Linked DNA regions of Luteolibacter sp. LG18. The main gene of each other region encodes a partner of the protein of the gene in region 2 in a complex. Links are inferred from orthologs where the notes say so. Each region holds a gene or a part of one and is shown on either strand. Other genes may lie near its edges. The genes, in order: llg_RS10125 and rplI.

The links.
Region 1: rplI (region 2) and llg_RS10125 share a complex: the UniProt entries of both Bacillus subtilis proteins name them as parts of the 50S ribosomal subunit. The link is inferred for Luteolibacter sp. LG18 from one-to-one orthologs.

The regions. Positions count from the first base shown.
Region 1 is NZ_AP024600.1:2,418,660-2,421,811, forward strand. What follows is about bases 124-2,959. They hold llg_RS10125 (type B 50S ribosomal protein L31), read right to left. Parts: upstream 1,760-2,959; coding sequence 1,487-1,759; downstream 124-1,486. Other genes in these bases: llg_RS10115 (RNA-binding protein), read right to left, coding at 124-444; hisF (imidazole glycerol phosphate synthase subunit HisF), read right to left, coding at 592-1,371; llg_RS10130 (hypothetical protein), read right to left, coding at 1,870-2,280; llg_RS10135 (hypothetical protein), read right to left, coding at 2,534-2,917. In the rest of the region: more of llg_RS10115, read right to left, coding at 1-123; llg_RS10140 (hypothetical protein), read right to left, coding at 3,006-3,152. UniProt on the Bacillus subtilis protein: While neither of the L31 paralogs is essential, this protein does not seem to function as the main L31 protein.
Region 2 is NZ_AP024600.1:4,287,408-4,290,715, forward strand. The notes cover bases 36-3,027. They hold rplI (50S ribosomal protein L9), read left to right. Parts: upstream 36-1,287; coding sequence 1,288-1,767; downstream 1,768-3,027. Other genes in these bases: llg_RS16850 (DUF2264 domain-containing protein), read right to left, coding at 36-1,119; llg_RS16860 (hypothetical protein), read left to right, coding at 1,899-2,462; pyrH (UMP kinase), read left to right, coding at 2,527-3,027. In the rest of the region: more of llg_RS16850, read right to left, coding at 1-35; more of pyrH, read left to right, coding at 3,028-3,264. UniProt on the Bacillus subtilis protein: Binds to the 23S rRNA.

The DNA.
Region 1 (3,152 bases), 1.9 Mb from region 2 along the record:
GCGATCGCCGTAACCGCCGCCGCCGCCGCCCTTGTAGCCGCCGCCACCACCGCCACGGCGTTCGCCGTAACCGCCGCCGCCGCCGCCACCCTTGTAGCCACCGCCGCCGCCGCCACCTTTGTAGCCGCCGCCGCCACCACCTTTGTAGCCACCGCCGCCACCGCCCTTGTAGCCACCGCCGCCACCACCGAAGCCCTTGTTTTCCTTGGGCTCGGAAGCATTCACGCGGAGGGCACGGCCCTGGAGGTCATAGCCGTTCAGGGCCTCGACAGCTGCTTCGATCTGGCTCTGATCGCCGAGGGTCACGAATGCGAAACCCTTCGAGCGACCGGTTTCACGGTCGGTGATGATTTTGACCCGATCAACCGGGCCGTACGAGGCGAAGAGACCAGTGATGTCTTCTTCCGTCGCGGTGTAGGGCAGGTTGCCCACGTAGATGTCCATTTGCTTCAATTCTCAGATTACGCCATCACGCTGAACACTTCCTGAGACCATGGCGTGGGAGACCAGACGAAGCGCGTCCCTACCAGGCAAGCCCGGAGGACCGCACATGCATAAGCGTGGATGTGTTCGGCTGGCAAGTAATTATTTTCAAGCGCTTGCGTGCCGGAAGGGTGGACGGACCGGGATCCCTCGTTCGGCGAAATGACGCTTCGCCTCTCCCACCGTGTGTTTGCCGAAGTGGAAGATGCTGGCGGCGAGGACGGCGTCCGCCTTGCCTTTTTCGAGAACGTCCACCATGTGATCGAGATTTCCCGCGCCACCGCTGGCGATCACGGGGATGCCCACGGCTTCGGAAACGGCGGCGGTGAGGCCGAGGTCGTAGCCGGCCTGGGTGCCATCGGCGTCCATGCTGGTGAGCAGGATTTCACCGGCGCCGCGGCGCCAGACTTCCTTCGCCCACTCCACGGCATCGAGACCTACGGGCGTGCGGCCACCGTGGGTGTAGACGCCCCATTTGCCCGGGCCCTCGCTCTTCGCATCGATCGCGACCACGATGCACTGGCTGCCGAAGGCCTTGGCTCCGGCGTCCACCAGGCCGGGATTGGTCACGGCGGAGGTGTTCACGCCGACCTTGTCGGCTCCGGCCATCAGCATCTCGTGCATGTTCTCCACGCTGCGGATGCCGCCGCCCACGGTGAGCGGGATGAAGCAATGCTGCGCGGTGCGGCGGACGACATCGACCATGGTGCCGCGGTTGTCGGAGGAGGCGGTGATGTCGAGGAAGACGAGCTCGTCGGCCTGTTGGGCGTTGTAGGCCATGGCCGCTTCCACGGGATCGCCGGCATCGATGAGGTCGACGAAGTTGACGCCCTTGACCACACGGCCATCGGTCACGTCGAGACAGGGGATGATGCGTTTCGCGAGCACGCGGGGAGCAAAGCGCCGATGAGGCCCGCCGCCAAGCAAAACGCCCGGCCGCAGGCTGCGGACGGGCGTTTCGTGGAAAACCTTGCTGTTACCGGACGAGGTCCGGCGGAGGTCATCAGGCGCCGAGTTTCGGCTTGCCGACGCGGCGGACGGCACCGAAGCGCTTGGTGAACTTGTCGATGCGGCCTTCGGTGTCCACGAACTGCTTCTGACCCGTGAAGAACGGGTGGGAGTCCGAGGTGATACCCATGGAGATCACGCTGTGTTCGACACCGTCGATGACTTCCTTCTTCTCGGAGGTCTTGGTGGAGCGGGTGACGAAACGCGCGCCGGTCGTCATGTCGACGAACACGACCGGGTTGTACTTGGGATGGAGATCCTTTTTCATGGCGGAGAGGTCCACCACGTTTCCGACGCGGCGGGGCGGGGAGAATGCCGGAAAAGGTCGGCCTGTCAAGGGGGGAGGTTGGGAAGAGTGCGGAAGGTCCAGGTTCGCGCTCACTTCGCCTTGAAGAGTCCGGCCGGGGCGGGCTGCTTTTTCGGGTCGTTCTTCGGGTGGTACATGTCAATGTAGAGCTGAAGTTTCCGGCCGGTGCTGGTCTGGAGGTCGTAGAGGTCGAGGATGTGTCCGTCCTTGCCAGCGCCGACACTGCCGGAGCGGGAATAGGCCACCGGTTTGCCCGCTTCGTCGCGGAGGGTGTCGAGATATTCGCGCTCGGCGGCCGGGCCGCCGTATTCGTCCTTCGAGCCGGTCTGGACCGGATTGTCCTTGGAAAAGCCGTAGGTGGCATCGGCCGAGGTGAGTTTCGGATTCACGCCTGCGGGTGGCTTGGCGGGAGCGGGGGCCGCGGGTTCGGCGAACGCGACACCGAGGGAGCAGGCGATGCAGACAAGGATGGGGATTTTCATGGCAAGCCGGCAGCCTGCCAGATCCGCGGGCGGGAATCCATGGGGAATCGACCGTGGCGGCGGAGCCATCCCCTGAAAAACAAGCGCCGGACACCCGGCATCGGCGTGAACCGATACCCGATGCCCGGCGGCCTGGAAAAAGCGGTCAGGGTTTAAAACCGGGGGTGACGGGGATCGCGGGGGCGGTCAGGGAGGCCGGGCCATCCCCGTCATCTGCGGTTTCGGTGCCGTTTTTCCAGTGGTCGGGTGCCCTTTAGAGGCGGAGGGACCAGAGTCCGGCGGTGTCCCGTTCCTGCCAGGGCAGGCGGCGGGAGATCGGATCCTGGAGGGTTCGGCGGACCTTGCGGCCGCCGGCGAACACGAACGAATCGGCTTCGATCGTGATGACTTCAAGGCCCTGGTAGTAGGTGTCCTTGAGGGTGGTCACGGCTTCCTCGCCGAACGCTTGGGCGAGGTGGCCGCGGAGTAGTCCGGCTTCCTTTTTCCCGAGGAACAGGAAGGCCGGGGTTTCGCCGTGGTTGGACTTGGAGCGGATCAATCGTGCGATCGCCTCCGAGTCCCAGACGGTTCCCATCCGGGCTTCGGTCGGAACCAAAGCCTGGTCGGGGATCGGGGTGTATGGGGTCTTGGCACTCATGTTAGCGGTCAACGACCGCGACCCTACTACACCGCTCCCCGGGGGCATCTTTCGCCGAGTGACAATTCCGTTGACTTGACAGTCAAAATCAGATTATGCGGCCGGTCTTGACCCAGGACCACAGGGCCTCGCTCCAGACGGCGGCATGGCGCACCCATTCGTGGGCGAATGCCTTGGCGCTCGGCCACGGGTGATCCGCGGCCAGGCAGAGCAGGGCCACCAGCACCAGCAGGTT
Region 2 (3,308 bases):
CGGATCATTCGCCGGCAGGCCGAGGTGCAGCAGCCCGGCGGTACACATGTAAAGGCTGCCGGTGGAAACGTAGCCGTCCCGAATCGCGGGCTGGTAGCCGACCGCTCCGACCCGCAGCCAGCCCTTGTCATCGAAGGTGCCCGGGGTTTCCAGCGTTTTCCGGATTACCGCGGTGAGGGCACAGCGGGCAGCGGCGGGAGAGACTTCCTTCGGCAGTTCATGCCGCAGGGCCATCAGCGAAAGCACTTGGAACGCCCCGAACCGGTAGGCGCTCGACCGCCCGATCACCGGGAAGGTGCCCTCCGGGGAAATCATCCGCTCCTGCACCTCCGCGTAGCGCCGGGCCCGGCCCACGGTATCCGGCAGCAGCCGGGCGTTCGGATCGCCCTTTTCCTTGCAGACCTCCAGCACAGCGATCAGCGCGGGCTGGATGACATAGCTGTTGTAATAGTCCCAGTGGAGCTGGGGGCCGTCGCCGTAGGTGCCATCGCCCAGATACCACTGCTGGTGCTTTTCCAGCGCGTAGGTGATAGGGCGCATTTCGCATTCACCGGTGAAATGCCAGATCGCGGCCTCCACCAGCGCGGAGAACAGCAGCCAGTTGCTCTCGCCCGGCTTGATCTTCCGGGTTTCCTTCAGCGCGGCGATCACGTTGGTCTGCTGCTGGGGCGTCAGCGGCTTCCAGAGCTGGTCGGGAGCACGCAGCAGCGCCAGCGACAGGAACGCCGTGTCCACCAGGGGCTGGTTTGGCGTGGAGAAATCGAGGCGATCCGGCGAAGCTGGGTCGGTGGCGTTGACCAGCGCTTTTCGGGAAAGCGTGATGTATTCGGAGCGCAGCCGACCTTCCGGCGAGGAATCCGGTCCCAGGGCCAGCCACGGCGCAATCCCGACCATCGTGCGGCCAAAGGCCTCCAGATGGGTGAACTTGCGGCGGCCCTCCTCGCCGGGGCCGAGCGGCATGTTCTTTTTCAGCTCTCCTGCTGCCAGCGCGGACAACACCGGTCGGGCGATGCGGTCGAGCGCCTTCACCGTGTAGATCCGGTCCTGCGCCCCGGTTTGCTGGGCCCGGACGGGGACGACGAATGCCAGGACAACGGCAAAAAGGATCGAAGGGCGCATCTCAATAGGTTCTACCACAGGGAAGGCATTTATTACGACGAAATGGCCATTTTGGCGGGAAATGCTTCAGAAAAACTAAGTAATTCTGCATTTCCATAGCATTCTCCTTGACCAGAGACGCTGCGCTGGCTAATTCCGCGCCCCCACGAACGACCCACGTCCTTCATTATGGCCAACGCTCAAGTCATTCTCCGCGAAAAAATCGAAGGCCTCGGCAGCGAAGCCGATGTCGTCAAGGTGCGTGCCGGTTACGCCCGCAACTTCCTCGTTCCTCAAGGCAAGGCCTACGAAGCGAACAAGTCGAACCTCCGCCACGTCGAGAACCTGAAGGCCGCCCGCGCGCAGCGTGAAGCCGCCGAGCTGGTCGAAGCCCAGGAACTCGCCAACAAGATTTCCAAGATCAAGCCGAAGTTCACCCTTTCCACCGGTCAGGGCGGCAAGGCGTTCGGTTCCGTCACGAACATCGACATCCACAAGGAACTCGAAGCCGCTGGCATCGTGATCGACCGCCACGCGATCGAGCTCGAGAAGCCGGTCAAGAAGTCCGGCAAGACCGAGGTGTCCGTCCGCGTCCACCCGCAGGTCACCGCGACCCTCACCATCACCGTCGAAGCCGGTGAGGAAGAGGAAACCGAGGCCCAGGCCTAAGTTTTCCGGGAAACCATTTCGAAGACCCCGCTTGCTCCGGCAGGCGGGGTTTTTGTTTGTCTGGATATGGAGTGCAGTCGGCCCTCCGATTCCGCCTAGGCATTTCCTGCTTCCTCGCCCATGGTGGCGGAATGAAACGGACTCTTTCCGTGATCGGCGCCCTGCTGGTGGCCACCCCGGCCTTCGCCACCACCATCAACATGGTGCCGATCTTCCAGCCGCTCAGTCTCCATGGCACGGATGGTGACAAGGTGATCACGGACATCGGCGAGGCGCTCCAGGCGACCGTGATGCCCACGCCGATGGTCTTGACCGGTTCGTTTCCGGAAACACTGGTGGACGCGATCAACCAGCCCCACAAGGTTCCGACCAACAACCCGAACTACAAGGTCCCCGAGGCGAACCTGGTGGTGCTCTGCCGCCTCGGAATCGCGGCGGAACTCTCCGAGGGCGGGGCGGGCCTGCGGGTCCGGCTGGATGTTTCGGGGCTGACGATTCCCGCGGAAATCGATCTCACCGCCCGGCAGGTGCTGAAGCTGACCATCGTCGCGATCCGGAAGACGCTGGAGGACTACCAAAAACTCCAAACCTCACCGCTCGAGGTCGCCATCCAGATCGAGGGCGCGGAGGGCGGCAAGGCGCCGCTGCGCGACCTGACGGCGAAGTTCCAGCTGCCCGGTGGCGAGGAGGACTGAATTTCCGTCATTTCACTTTTCAAAGGGTGGGGCGATTGGGTTTGATCGGCGAGAGCCTAACCGCATGAGCGACACCACCCCAACCCCCGCCAAGTTCAAACGTGCCATCCTGAAACTGAGCGGCGAGGCACTGCGCGAACCGGGCTCCACGGACAACATCTCGCCCGAGATCGTCGACCGCATCGCGCTTGAGATCCGGGACGCCGTGAAGAGCGGTCTCCAGCTCGGCGTCGTGGTGGGTGGTGGCAACTTCTGGCGCGGTGCTTCGGCTTCCGCCCGCGGCATGGACCGCGCCACCGCCGACTACGTGGGCATGCTCGCCACCGTGATGAACGCGCTGGCCGTCCAGAGCTCTCTGGAGCACCACGGAGTGAAGTGCATCGTGCAGTCCGCCATTGAGATGCAGAATGTCGCCGAGCCGTTCATCCGCCGCAAGGCCGAGCGTCATCTTGAGGACGGCTTCGTCGTCATCTTCGCCGCCGGCACCGGCAGCCCGTTCTTCTCCACCGACACCACCGCCGCCCTGCGCGCCAGCGAGATGCGTGCCGACGTGATCTTCAAGGCGACCATGGTGGACGGCGTCTATGACTCCGATCCGAAGAAGAACCCGAACGCCAAGCGTTACGAAACCGTCTCCTTCCAGGAGTGCCTTTCCCAGCAGTTGAAGGTCATGGATGCCACCGCCTTCAGTCTCTGCATGGACAACCACATTCCGATCATCGTGTTCGACATGGCGCCTTCCGGCAATGTCACCCGAGCCCTGCTCGGCGACCCGATCGGCACGGTGGTCAACGGCGGCTGAACCGCCGCTCCGCCCCTTTTTCTCCCAACCACACTTCCTTATTC